Regions from separate parts of the Clostridium sp. LBM24168 genome, predicted to be linked through region 1. Evidence: riboswitches for the same ligand, from Rfam matches in the RefSeq annotation. Region 1 holds a riboswitch; each other region holds the start of a gene.

Region 1 (3,181 bases):
TTATATGTAAGTAATGTACCTACTAAAGGGCCAAGACAATCACCTATATATCTATCTGTGCCAATACAAACTATGATTGTATTTTTATCGATATGATCTCTTAGAAAATGTGCTAATTTGTAATATGCCAGGGGAGTTTTATAGTTGACTTTTACTTTGTTCAAAATATTCACCTCTTTAAATTGTGCTTTATTTCATTTCATAAGATGTACATATGCAACTGTTTGAAACGTCATATATAATTTATATGAAGGCCTGAAGAAAATTAGAATAAGTAATATGTTGAGTAGAAATTGTGAAAATGTGATTTAAAGAGAAATATAAAGAAATATGAAGAAAAAACAATTTAAACACTAGAATATAATACAAAATAAAATTTGAAAAAGAGATATTTAAACGGTATACTAACATACGTCAATGCGTAATGTTGATTGTAAATGAATTACATAATAAGCTGACATAGCTCAGCTGGTAGAGCAACTGACTTGTAATCAGTAGGTCGTGGGTTCGATGCCTACTGTCAGCACCAAAAGTGGAGGAATTCCCGAGTGGCTAAAGGGGGCAGACTGTAAATCTGTTGTCATTGACTTCGATGGTTCGAATCCATCTTCCTCCACCAATTTCGGGCGCATAGCTCAGCTGGGAGAGCATCTGCCTTACAAGCAGAGGGTCACAGGTTCGAGCCCTGTTGTGCCCACCATGTATAAAATAATGAATAAGCTGGCATAGCTCAGCTGGTAGAGCAACTGACTTGTAATCAGTAGGTCGTGGGTTCGATGCCTACTGCCAGCACCAAAAATATGGAGGAATTCCCGAGTGGCTAAAGGGGGCAGACTGTAAATCTGTTGTCATTGACTTCGATGGTTCGAATCCATCTTCCTCCACCATAAAAACACTATTAGGTGTTTTTTATTTTATAATTTGAAACTCTTATCAAGAGAGGTGGAGGGAAAGGGCCCTTTGAAACCCGGCAACCGGTAATTATACTAAGGTGCCAATTCCTGCAGTTGTTCTGCAAGATAAGGGAGTTGATAAAGCTTATTAACCTCTTTTTATTAAGAGGTTTTTTATTTTATATAGATGGAGGTAAAAGAGATGAAAAAGTTGTTCACTTCTGAGTCAGTTACAGAAGGGCATCCAGATAAAATGTGTGATCAAATTTCAGATGCTATACTTGATGCAATAATGGCGCAGGATCCTGATGGAAGAGTAGCTTGTGAGACTATAACTACAACAGGAATGATTCTGGTTATGGGTGAAATATCAACTAATTGCTATGTGGATATTCCTAAAATAGTTAGAAATACTGTAAGAGAGATAGGCTATACTAGGGCAAAATACGGTTTTGACTGTGATACTTGTTCGGTAATATCTTCAATAGACGAACAGTCGTCAGATATAGCCATGGGAGTAAATGAAGCTTTTGAAGCTAAATCTGGTGAAATGGACAAGGAAGATGCTATAGGCGCAGGAGATCAGGGAATGATGTTTGGCTTTGCTACAAATGAAACTCCAGAATATATGCCGCTTCCAATAAGTATGGCACATAAACTTGCAAAAAGATTAGCAGCTGTTAGAAAAGATGGTACCCTTTCTTATTTAAGACCAGATGGGAAGACACAGGTTACAGTAGAATATGAAAATGATAAACCGATCAGAATAGATACTGTAGTCATATCATCACAGCATGATCCACGTGTAAGTCAGGAGCAGATAAACAGAGATATAATAGAGAATGTCATAAAACCGGTGATACCATCGAAATTTTTAGATGATAATACAAGGTATTTTATAAATCCTACAGGAAGATTTGTAGTTGGAGGTCCACAGGGAGATTCTGGACTTACAGGAAGAAAAATAATAGTTGATACTTATGGTGGATATGGAAGACATGGTGGTGGCGCATTTTCTGGAAAAGATCCGACTAAAGTTGATAGATCAGCTGCTTATGCAGCAAGATGGGTTGCAAAGAATCTTGTGGCAGCAGGTTTGGCTAATAAACTGGAAATACAGCTGGCTTATGCTATAGGAGTTGCAAAACCAGTATCTATAACAGTAGATACTTTTGGTACTGGAAAAATTTCAGAAGATAGAATAGTGGATATAGTAAATAGAGTATTTGATTTGAGACCTGGAGCTATAATAAGGTATTTGGATTTGAGAAGACCTATATATAGACAGGTAGCAGCATATGGACATTTTGGAAGAACAGACATAGATGTACCATGGGAAAAACTCAATAAAGTGGATGAAATAAAAAAGTACTTATAAATAAAGGCACGCATCTAAAATGATGCGTGCCTAATGTGTTATAATTAATTTATGGATATAATTTTTTAAAAGTAGGGAGATTTTATGCAGGAAATACAGGGTGTTATAGATGATGTAGTATTTCAAAATGAGGATAATGGATATGTAGTTGCCAAGTTGAAAAATAAGAGTGGTATTACTACGGTAGTAGGAAATATACCTTTTATTATGGAAGGACAGAACTTGAAGTTTATAGGTGAATGGGTAACACATCCGCAGTTTGGAAAGCAATTTAAGATTAAATACTCTGAAGAAATAGTACCAGATACTACGATTGGAATTGAAAGATACTTATCGTCTGGAGCCATATCTGGCATAGGACCTGTTACTGCAAGGAAAATAGTAGATAAATTTGGAGATAAGACTCTGGATGTAATGGATAATCATATTGAGAGGTTAAGGGAAATAGATGGAATTGGAAAAAAAAAGATAAACCTGATATGTGAATCTTATTCAAAACAAAGTGAAGTTAGGAGCATAATGGTATTTTTACAGACTTATGGGATAGGTGCAAATCAGTGTGTGAAAATACATAAAAGATTCGGTGCAGATTCTATAAATATAGTAAAAGAAAATCCATATGTTCTTACAGATGAAATATCTGGAATAGGATTTAAAATAGCTGACAGAATAGCCAGAAGCCTTGGAATAGAAGCAAATTCACCTTTTAGAATACAAAGTGGAATAAAATACATAGTGAGCAGATTTTGTAATTTTGGCAATACATACATGCCTCTTGAAAAGGTTATACAGGAAGCGGAAAGTGTACTTAATGTGACGAGAGAAGAAATAGAGGAGAACATATATGATAGTTCACTTAAAGGAAAACTTAAATTAGAGAAATCAAAAGATGAAGTTTGTGTATTTTTGC
Region 2 (3,181 bases), 1.5 Mb from region 1:
GTTTTTCCTCCAGCATCTCTTTTGCAGGTACATCAAACCATGCCATTGTATCAACCGTGAGTCCTACTCCAACAAGTTCAATAAAATCAAGCCTTAGCTCAATATATATATGATTTATTTCATTTTGAATTTTTTTTACCATCTCATCAGGTAAAATGCCGGATTCAATATAAAAAATTTTTTTATAAATAATCTCCATTCTCAAATTCACCATAGAAATTTGTATATAGGTTTCAGATATATCTATACATATAATATAGAATCTACATATGTTTATATCATACAATACAGGACGCCTACCTCCGGTAGATTCTCCTATACATTTTTCAACTATAACACCTTTTTTTTCAAGAGGATTCATAATACGATTCAATGTAGTTAATTTCATTCTTGTCTCAAGCAAAATTCTATTTTTACTCATAGCTCCATTTTTCTGAAGTAAATTAAATATTTCTTTTTCATCTGATTTCAAATCTTGAAATAACTTGTAATTATCTATCATAGCAATCATACCTTTTATTCTATTGTATTTTAATCATAGTAAAAAAGATCAAGCTTTAATAAATACAGGAAATAATTACTTCCCGATATCAAAACTTGACCTCTAGTTTTTCTAGTCAATCAAATTAGAATATTTATCACTATTTAGTTATAAAAAATATCAAATTTACTCTTTGTTTGAAATTTTGCTTTTTCATAAGCTGTTCTATAGAGCTGAATCATAGCATCAATTTCACTAGAACTTAACTTATCATAAAATACTCTTGGGCAAATAGCAAAAGCCTCTCTTTCATTTTGTTGTGAAAAGTTGTTATTGATTATATTAAAAAATCTATTCTCTATATCATTCATAAAAATTCCTCCATTTATCATTTTGTTCAAAAAATCTGCTATACTATCATAAAAAATATGATAAAAAAGCTATTTTTCTATAATAAGAAAAATAGCTTTTATTAACATTCATCTGTTGCAAAGCAACTAAATTTCTTATCTCTCAGAATACCACCTTCACTCTGTAGGAATTGACACCGATACATATAAATGCCGGTTGTCGGGCTTCAAAGGGCCAGTCCCTCCACCGCTCTTGATAAGAGTATATTAACTTGTACATATATTATCAATATATTGTATATACTATATCATTATATACTTAACGATGTCAATACTAAAAATTAAAAAATATAGATAAATTATTAGGCCATAATAATTTGTTCCATTTATCGGTGAATCGTTTATTTATAATAAAAAAGGATTTAAAATATTATTATACCAGTCTGACTTTTTCATTCTTCTCTATTTGTACAACTTTTCCATCCTGAATAACCAAAGTTATAGAACCATACTTTATCGTCTCCAGCATATATAGTAGTTTGTCTAAATTTTCCTGTGAGATACTACTATTATTACGCAGGTCCTTTTTATTCACCGTTATCACTCCCTCTATAAATATCATTTAAAAAACCTTCTTGCAAGATGAATGCAAGAAGGTTTGAAATCTCTTCCATTTCTCATCTTTCAGGTTTTACCTGCTGGAATTAGCACCGTTAAATATAATCATATATTCAGGTTGCCGGGCATCATCGGGCCAGTCCCTCTACCTCTCTAGATAAGAATAATTATATAAAATTTTTTAAAAAATAAAAAAATCCTCGTCTCTATACCATACAGAGACGAAGCTCAAACTCCGCGGTTCCACTCTTTTTAGACCATAAGTCCCACTTTTATTCAGGTACTTAATTATACCTCATTGCTGTAACGGGCAAATCCGATGTAGTCTACTGTAATTTCAATACACAACTCAAAAGGGCACTTCATTTAAGATAGATTTAGAAATCTTACAGCATCAAATTTCCTCTCTTGAAACCCATACTTAAACTACTTTCCTTTTTCAATGTTTTTAATTAATTCTTAAATATAATATTAAAAATTATATTTATTATTATACATGTAAATATAATTTTGTCAATATTTTTTTAATCCATTTAAAGAAACCTAGCAATAGGCCCTAGAGGGTTGATTATATCCTTAATTTTCTCATACGGAATTTCTATTTTAAACAATCCATAAACATAAGGTGTGTATTCATATATCTGATAGTAAATAACAAGACTGTCTGGAGTTAAATAATATTGCTGATCCTGCGTAATACCATTATAATCATTAATTAAAGTTATATTATTGTCTTTTATATACTGATATGCTATCTCATTTAGAAATGCTACATAATCTATATTTGTATTAAACAATTCATTGAAACTGTATATCTGCCCTGTTCTTTCATCAACAGTTACAGATGAATACTTTGTAAACCCGTGTGCAGCTCTGTTTACATAAGTATACATTGCAAATAATATACTCAATATATTTTTTTGATTTAAAGTTACTTCATAAGTTCCAAGCACCTGATTAAAATCTGTAACCCCATCTACAAGCACCTGACTTTTAAAAAGTTTACCAACTTCATCTATAATTGCATCATTAATTTTTGATATGTTTTCTTCACTATTGATATTGTCTATAATCGGATATGATATACTGAACTTATCAGGCATCAGCTTTTGTTCTTCTAAATTTACAGATTCATTTTTTTCATCTTTTCTACTATATATTGAACAAAGATCCTCATTGTCAAATAAACTCGCTAAATTATCTGGATAACTAAAATAAAGCATTCCCTTTATTCTCCCTATAAACTCATTTTATATAATTATATTATTATATTCATTCACTTAAGGTGCATAGTTTTATGAAATACATAAGAAAGCATTTAAAGAAATTTTTGTAAAAATTTCTTCCTTTTATGTCTGTTTTTTTCCTTTTCATGCATAATCTATTTACATAAACATCTCTTTATTTTATAGTGTATGTAAATTGAGTTAGGTGATTGATATGGTAAAAGCTCTAGCAGATAAGATTACATTATATATAAAAGAAAACAGTTACATAAAAGATACTGACAATATAGAAAAAATAAATTACTCAGTACAAGTACTGGTAAATGAGACCTTTAAGTTGATAGTATTGTTTATATTATTTACAATATTAGGAAAATTAAATTATTTTTTATTTTCCTTTATGATTCTATTTTCCACAAGGACTTTTTCAGGAGGATATCACAGCAGCTCGACACTGATGTGCTTATTTTGGACAACCGTATTTTTTCTTTTTACTTCAATAATTT
Region 3 (3,181 bases), 1.5 Mb from region 1:
AAAGTAAATATTGACTTTAGAACCAATTTTCATTTTTTTAACATCTTTATCTACAATAAAATATATATCCGCATAATTACTTATAAATTCATCTATCTTTATAATGCAGATTTTTTTAAATTCATCTGTCATAACTAGATACCCCTTTTGAGACTGGTCTATATACTTCATTGCATCATTTAATATTGCACTCATTTTTCATATCTCCTTCCTCATCTTTCAGAAATTAATCTGCTTCTCTCGATAAGAAAATATACTAACCCATCTTTACAATAAAAAAGCCAAGTTATATTTATTAAAAAGATTTTATACAAATGATTCATCTCAATAATAAATTCAACTTGACCTCTAGTTTTCTAGTCAGCCGAACTAGATCTAATTAAAAACTAAACTTTGTTTATTTTTGTAAATAGCTTTTATCTCCTCAACTTTATCAAGTTTTTCCCAGGGAAGATCTATATCTATTCTTCCAAAATGACCATAAGCAGCAGTATTTTTATATATAGGTCTTCTTAAATCAAGATCTCTTATAATTGCAGCCGGTCTTAAATCAAACAGTTCATTTATAATTTTTACTATTTTTTCATCATCTATTTTACCTGTACCAAAAGTATCTACACTTATAGATACAGGCTTTGCAACACCTATTGCATAAGCTATTTCTACTTCAATTTTATTTGCTATCCCTGCTGCTACAAGATTCTTCGCAACCCACCTTGCCGCATATGCACCAGATCTGTCTACCTTTGTTGGATCCTTTCCTGAAAATGCTCCACCTCCATGTCTTCCATAACCACCATAGGTATCAACTATTATCTTTCTGCCTGTAAGGCCTGAATCAGCTTCAGGTCCACCCTTTACAAACCTTCCAGTAGGATTTACAAGATATTTTGTATTTGCATCTATAAGCTCTTCAGGTATTGTTACTTTAATTACCTTATCTATTATGTCTTTCTCAATTTCATCATGTATCACATTTTCTTCATGTTGTGAAGATACAAGCACGGTATCCACTCTCAAAGGTTTATCTCCTTCATATTCTACTGTAACCTGCGTCTTTCCATCCGGTCCGAGATATGGAATTACTCCATTTTTTCTCACTTCAGCCAGCTTTCTTGAAAGTTTATGTGCAAGCGCTATTGGAAGTGGCAAATACTCTGGAGTTTCATTTGTTGCAAATCCAAAAACCATTCCCTGATCTCCAGCCCCAATTTTTTCTATATTGTCTTTTTCGCCCTTTTTAGATTCCAATGATTCATCTACACCGAGTGCAATATCTGGAGACTGTTCATCTATAGACGTTATTACAGCACAATTGGATGCATCAAAGCCAAACCTTGAATGATTATACCCTATATTACTTATAGTTTCCCTAACTATTCTCGGTATATCCACATATGCCTTGGTTGATATCTCTCCAACCAACAGCACAAGTCCTGTATTTACAACTGTCTCGCAAGCTACCCTTCCATTCTTATCCTGTTCAATAATTGCATCTAATACTGCATCTGATATCTGATCGCATATTTTATCCGGATGCCCTTCTGTAACAGATTCCGATGTGAATAATCTACTCATTTTTATCAATCTCCTTTTTATCATCTATTATTGATTTTATTCCGGTATTATTAAACAAATTAAAAGAGGTTAAATTTCATCTATTGCAGAATTGAATTTCTACAGATAATCCTAATTTAACCTCTAGTTTCTCTAGTCAGCCAACTAAAATATTTAACTTACCATCATACAAATTAAAAAACTTCCTATGGAGAAACCACAGGAAGTTATATCCTTTTGTTTCTCATCTTTCAGGTTTAACCTGCTGGAATTGGCACCGTTAAATATAAAACTATATTCAGGTTGCCGGGCATCATAGGGCCAGTCCCTCTGCCTCTCTTGATAAGAAGTTCTTATTTAGTTGTAAGTTATATATACTATATATTATTTCAAATGCTTTGTCAATATAAAATTTTAATTTAATCGTGCAAATTACTATAAATTTTAATGCTATTTTTCTTAAAACCCTGTATAATGTTATTCATAAAAGACTATTTTTATATATTCTACATATGAATTTGTGCATTATAATAAAAAGTAGATTTGGAGTGACAATATGAAAAAAAGTAGTTTAAAATATAAAAATTATATACAAATTTTAAAGGAAGAACTTATACCAGCCACAGGATGCACTGAACCAATTGCAATTGCATATGCTGCGGCAAAGGCAAGAGAAGTATTAGAATATATACCTGAAAAAGTTATTGTAGAGGTTAGCGGAAATATTATCAAAAATGTTAAAAGTGTTATAGTTCCCAATACAAATCAATTAAAGGGCATAGAAGCTGCAACAGCAGCAGGAATTATAGCAGGAAATTCCTAAAAAAAACTAGAAGTTATTTCAGAGGTAACAAAAACAGAAAAACAAAAAATTAAAGATTATATGAATACACATTCAATTGAAGTTAAACCTGCAGAAACAGAATTTATATTTGACATAGGAATGCATTTATTTTATAAAAATTCATTTGTAAAAATAAGAATCGTAAATTACCATACAAATATTATTTATATTGAGAAAAATGGTAATTTACTCTATCACAAAAAAATAGAAGTGTCAAAGGATGATGGTCTCAGTGACAAGAAATTATTGAATGTAAAGGACATTATTGATTTTGCAAATTCCGTAGATATAAAGGATATAGAAGATATTATACATAGACAAATTGATTATAATTCAAAAATTTCAGAAGAAGGATTAAAAAATAATTATGGTGCTAATATAGGAAGTGTTTTACTTTCTACATATGGTTCTGATATTAAAATAAAAGCTAAGGCCAAAGCAGCTGCAGGTTCAGATGCCAGAATGAATGGGTGCGAATTACCTGTTATTATTATTTCTGGAAGCGGAAATCAGGGGATAGCAGCTTCACTCCCTGTTATTGAATACGCTAATGAGTTGAAAGTATCAAAAGAAAAACTCTATAGAGCTTTAATTGTTTCAGATTTAGTCACAATACACCAGAAAACTGGCATCGGGAGACTTTCTGCATATTGCGGTGCTATCAGTGCAGGCACAGGAAGTGGCGCTGGCATTGCTTATCTTTATGATGGAGGTTACAAAGAAATTTCCCATACAATTGTCAATGCACTATATATAGTTTCTGGAATTGTCTGCGATGGA
Region 4 (3,181 bases), 1.6 Mb from region 1:
ATATTATTTTCCCTCCTTCAAGAAAGTATCAGGTCTTTGCTTAAACCACCAGTCAGTATAAGGAAATTTCGCATGGGCTGCAATATTCCTCACAAATTCAGGAGTTTCAAGTACATCAAGAACTTTATTGCCATAATTTATGAGTCCTTGGTATCCCAGTCCAAATTGTTCATCTCCCATTAAAAAAGTCGGTATACCAAGTTTGGCTCCCCAAATTGACATTCCACCATGTCGTGCTACAAATATATCAGGTTTTAACCTATTAAGCGAATTGACAAGTTCATATGCCTGTTTATCACACACACTGAAATTCTCTATATCTCCATAGGTATTTATTGCATGGTCCAAGCTTTTAGCCGCATCCGAACCATTATCATAACAAGGATCATGATGAAATATTGAAGCTCCAACAACTTTCATTCCCAAGTCTTCCAATAAAGCCATCAAACTATGACCATGTGCTGCACCAGCTGTAATATAGGCTCTCTTCCCTTTTAACTTGTTTCTTAGCTTTTCAAGTTCAGGATATATTTTCTCTTTTTCAGATTCTATTAATTTCTCTACCTCTGCTTCTTTTCCTGTTACTCTCCCAAGTTCTCTAAACCATTGATCTGTTCCATTTATTCCATAGGCAGGTGGTGCCTTTACTTCAGGTACTCCATACTCCTGCTCAAGTGCTGCTGCAAGATACGTACCAAGCGTAGGACATATCTGAACCGTAGCCGCCGCCTCTGACATTTTTTGCAACTGATCTATAGTTGAAAAAGGAACTATATAATTTGGCTTTAAACCTATTTTTCCAAACAAGTCTGTAAAAATATCGCTTCCCCAAAAATTAATTACATTTATTAAATCTTTTCTCTTTATAACTGGAGGTTTAACTATCTTTCTTATTATTCCATGATAGGCGGCATCAAAACCCGTTGTCCACATTTTTGACTTGAATCCTTCGCAAGGAATATATACTACAGGTATTTTTAATTTTTTCTCCTCCGCTTCAGTTATTGTCTCTATATCATCTCCTATAATTCCCGATGCACAGGAAGCCGTTATAAAAATTGCTTTTGGATTAAACCTGCTGAAGGCTTCTTCTATTGTAGTTTTTAACTTTTCCCCTCCTCCGTAAATAGTATCCTTTTCTTCAAGATTTGTACTCAATAACCTTGCATTTCTAAGTTTAAAATTTCTTTTTCTCTGCCCGACCCTATTTGTAAAATTGAAATCCGAAAAATCTGCTGAGCATCCAAGTGGAGCATGATTTATAACAACTGCATCTTGTATCATTACAAGCTGGCAAAGTGCATTTCCGGAGCTGCATCCAAGGCATTGGCTGAAAGAATGTTTTCTATCACAAAGTCTCTTTTTCTTTGACATCTCGCATAATTCAGATGCATTTCCAAAAAAACTGTAATAGATCCAAGTCTTGTTTCTCTTATTTTAATTTCTGGTGATTTTATATTTATACTCAAAATTGTATCCTCCAATCATTAAATAATTACTGAGATTTAATTGATAAAAAAAGGCCAAGTAAAATCTCACGAATATCTATCGTCAATTTCACCTAGCCTCCAGTTTATCTGGTCAACCAAATAATATATATTTACATATCAATTAATCTCAAATAAAAATAAAAAACTTCCTGTAATAAGATACAGGAAAAAAACTTCTTCCATCATCTTATCTCCCAGGTATATTTCACCCCGCAGGAATTGGCACCTTGAATAAAACACAGGTTGCCGGGTATCAAAGGGCCTGTCCCTCCACCTCTCTAGATAAGTTTATATTAATTTTAGTATATTCAATAATATTGAATATGTCAACATGTTTTTTTTACAATTCCACCAAATTTATAACCTATTCCTCTTACTGTTAAAATGTATACAGGTTTTTTGGAACTGTCTTCGATTTTCTGCCTTAAGTTTTTTATATGTGAATCAATCGCTCTGTTATACCCATCAAAATTTTTCCCCAGTACAATGGATATCAATTCTTCTCTAGTAAAAATCTTTGCAGGATGTGTGGCCATGACTGTAAGTATATTATACTCAACCGGGGTAAGATTGATTATATTACCTGATTTTCTAACTTCATAACTTGAATTATTTATTGTCAGCTTGCCGTTATCTATGGAAATTATATCATCCATAATATCTTTATCATCCGCTGTTCTTCTTAGAAGTGATTTTACTCTTGCCACCAGCTGTTTTGGACTAAAAGGTTTTAGTACATAGTCATCTGCTCCTATGTCAAATCCATTGAGTATATCAGATTCTGAAGTTTTAGCCGTAAGCATTATGATAGGCACCTTGGACTTCTTCCTTAAAATACTACATAGTTTTTCTCCACAAATATCTGGAAGCATAAGATCCAGAATCATAAGATCAGGATTCACTTTATCAAATATAGCCATAACAGTATTTCCATCATACGCAGAATATACAGAATATCCATCTCTCTGAAGATATGCTTTTACAACCTCCACAATTTTTATCTCGTCATCTACTACAAGTATTCTTCTTTTTTGTTCTTTCATAACCAAAACTCCATTCAAATCCCATTTTAATTTATGGATTCAACAGTTATTACAGGGAACTTTTTGCTATCAGCATCTGGTCCCGGATTAGTGCCGATATTTCCTTTCAGTACTCCTTTTACCGTAACTTGAACCGGATATTTGCCTTTACCTTCTTTTACACGTTTCTGGACAATATTCCATGCATTTAACTGGGATCCACTACCATTAAAAATCCATTTCCCATCTGCACCACTTTTATTATCTGAAGCAATACCACCATCAAAATAGTAAAAGACCCAGTTGCCATTTTGCTGAAAGGTTATTCCTAGTCCGGACAGAGCCATCAATCTCATATATACCATATTTGCAGTATCTTCCTTAAGTCCAGCTGCAAAATCATCTTCTGAAGTAATATATCCTGTAATACTAAGAGATTTGTTTGTAGATTTGGTTTTATTGCTATCTAAAGCTTTTCCAACAGTCTGAGAATTTACAGGATTAGATTGAGATTTTTTACTAAGGTCAACTTTGGCTTCTTTATCCAGGTCTGATTTTGCTGAAGATTTTGTTCTATCAGTAGCTGCAGTTTTTTTCTGAGTTTTCTCTGTATTATGACTTGAATGTTGTGATTGCAGCATTTGTTTGCTATTCATAGAACTTTTATCC

What was found. Region 1 has a riboswitch for S-adenosylmethionine ahead of metK (methionine adenosyltransferase). Riboswitches for the same ligand answer to the same signal wherever they lie in the genome.
Region 2: linked by a shared signal. The riboswitch ahead of ACSVC9_RS07825 (YezD family protein) and the one ahead of metK (methionine adenosyltransferase) in region 1 are both predicted to bind S-adenosylmethionine.
Region 3: linked by a shared signal. The riboswitch ahead of metK (methionine adenosyltransferase) and the one ahead of metK (methionine adenosyltransferase) in region 1 are both predicted to bind S-adenosylmethionine.
Region 4: linked by a shared signal. The riboswitch ahead of ACSVC9_RS07730 (nitrogenase component 1) and the one ahead of metK (methionine adenosyltransferase) in region 1 are both predicted to bind S-adenosylmethionine.

The regions. Positions count from the first base shown of each region.
Region 1 covers NZ_CP196861.1:3,129,402-3,132,582, forward strand. Annotated here, with positions in the region: gene yyaC (spore protease YyaC) at 1-164, opposite strand, end outside; tRNA gene ACSVC9_RS15600 (tRNA-Thr) at 454-529, shown strand; tRNA gene ACSVC9_RS15605 (tRNA-Tyr) at 535-619, shown strand; tRNA gene ACSVC9_RS15610 (tRNA-Val) at 625-700, shown strand; tRNA gene ACSVC9_RS15615 (tRNA-Thr) at 720-795, shown strand; tRNA gene ACSVC9_RS15620 (tRNA-Tyr) at 803-887, shown strand; SAM riboswitch class I at 928-1,026, shown strand; gene metK (methionine adenosyltransferase) at 1,096-2,271, shown strand; gene recD2 (SF1B family DNA helicase RecD2) at 2,356-3,181, shown strand, end outside.
Region 2 covers NZ_CP196861.1:1,584,852-1,588,032, forward strand. Annotated here, with positions in the region: gene ACSVC9_RS07815 (ROK family transcriptional regulator) at 1-502, opposite strand, end outside; gene ACSVC9_RS07820 (hypothetical protein) at 646-852, opposite strand; SAM riboswitch class I at 985-1,094, opposite strand; gene ACSVC9_RS07825 (YezD family protein) at 1,265-1,453, opposite strand; SAM riboswitch class I at 1,506-1,613, opposite strand; T-box leader at 1,664-1,901, opposite strand; gene ACSVC9_RS07830 (DUF3298 domain-containing protein) at 1,983-2,672, opposite strand; gene ACSVC9_RS07835 (accessory gene regulator B family protein) at 2,890-3,181, shown strand, end outside.
Region 3 covers NZ_CP196861.1:1,580,647-1,583,827, forward strand. Annotated here, with positions in the region: gene ACSVC9_RS07795 (hypothetical protein) at 1-195, opposite strand, end outside; gene metK (methionine adenosyltransferase) at 376-1,578, opposite strand; SAM riboswitch class I at 1,799-1,906, opposite strand; partial or broken gene ACSVC9_RS07805 (L-cysteine desulfidase family protein) at 2,114-3,181, shown strand, end outside.
Region 4 covers NZ_CP196861.1:1,564,123-1,567,303, forward strand. Annotated here, with positions in the region: gene ACSVC9_RS07725 (nitrogenase component 1) at 1-2, opposite strand, end outside; partial or broken gene ACSVC9_RS07730 (nitrogenase component 1) at 4-1,469, opposite strand; SAM riboswitch class I at 1,675-1,779, opposite strand; gene ACSVC9_RS07735 (response regulator) at 1,817-2,533, opposite strand; gene ACSVC9_RS07740 (hypothetical protein) at 2,560-3,181, opposite strand, start outside.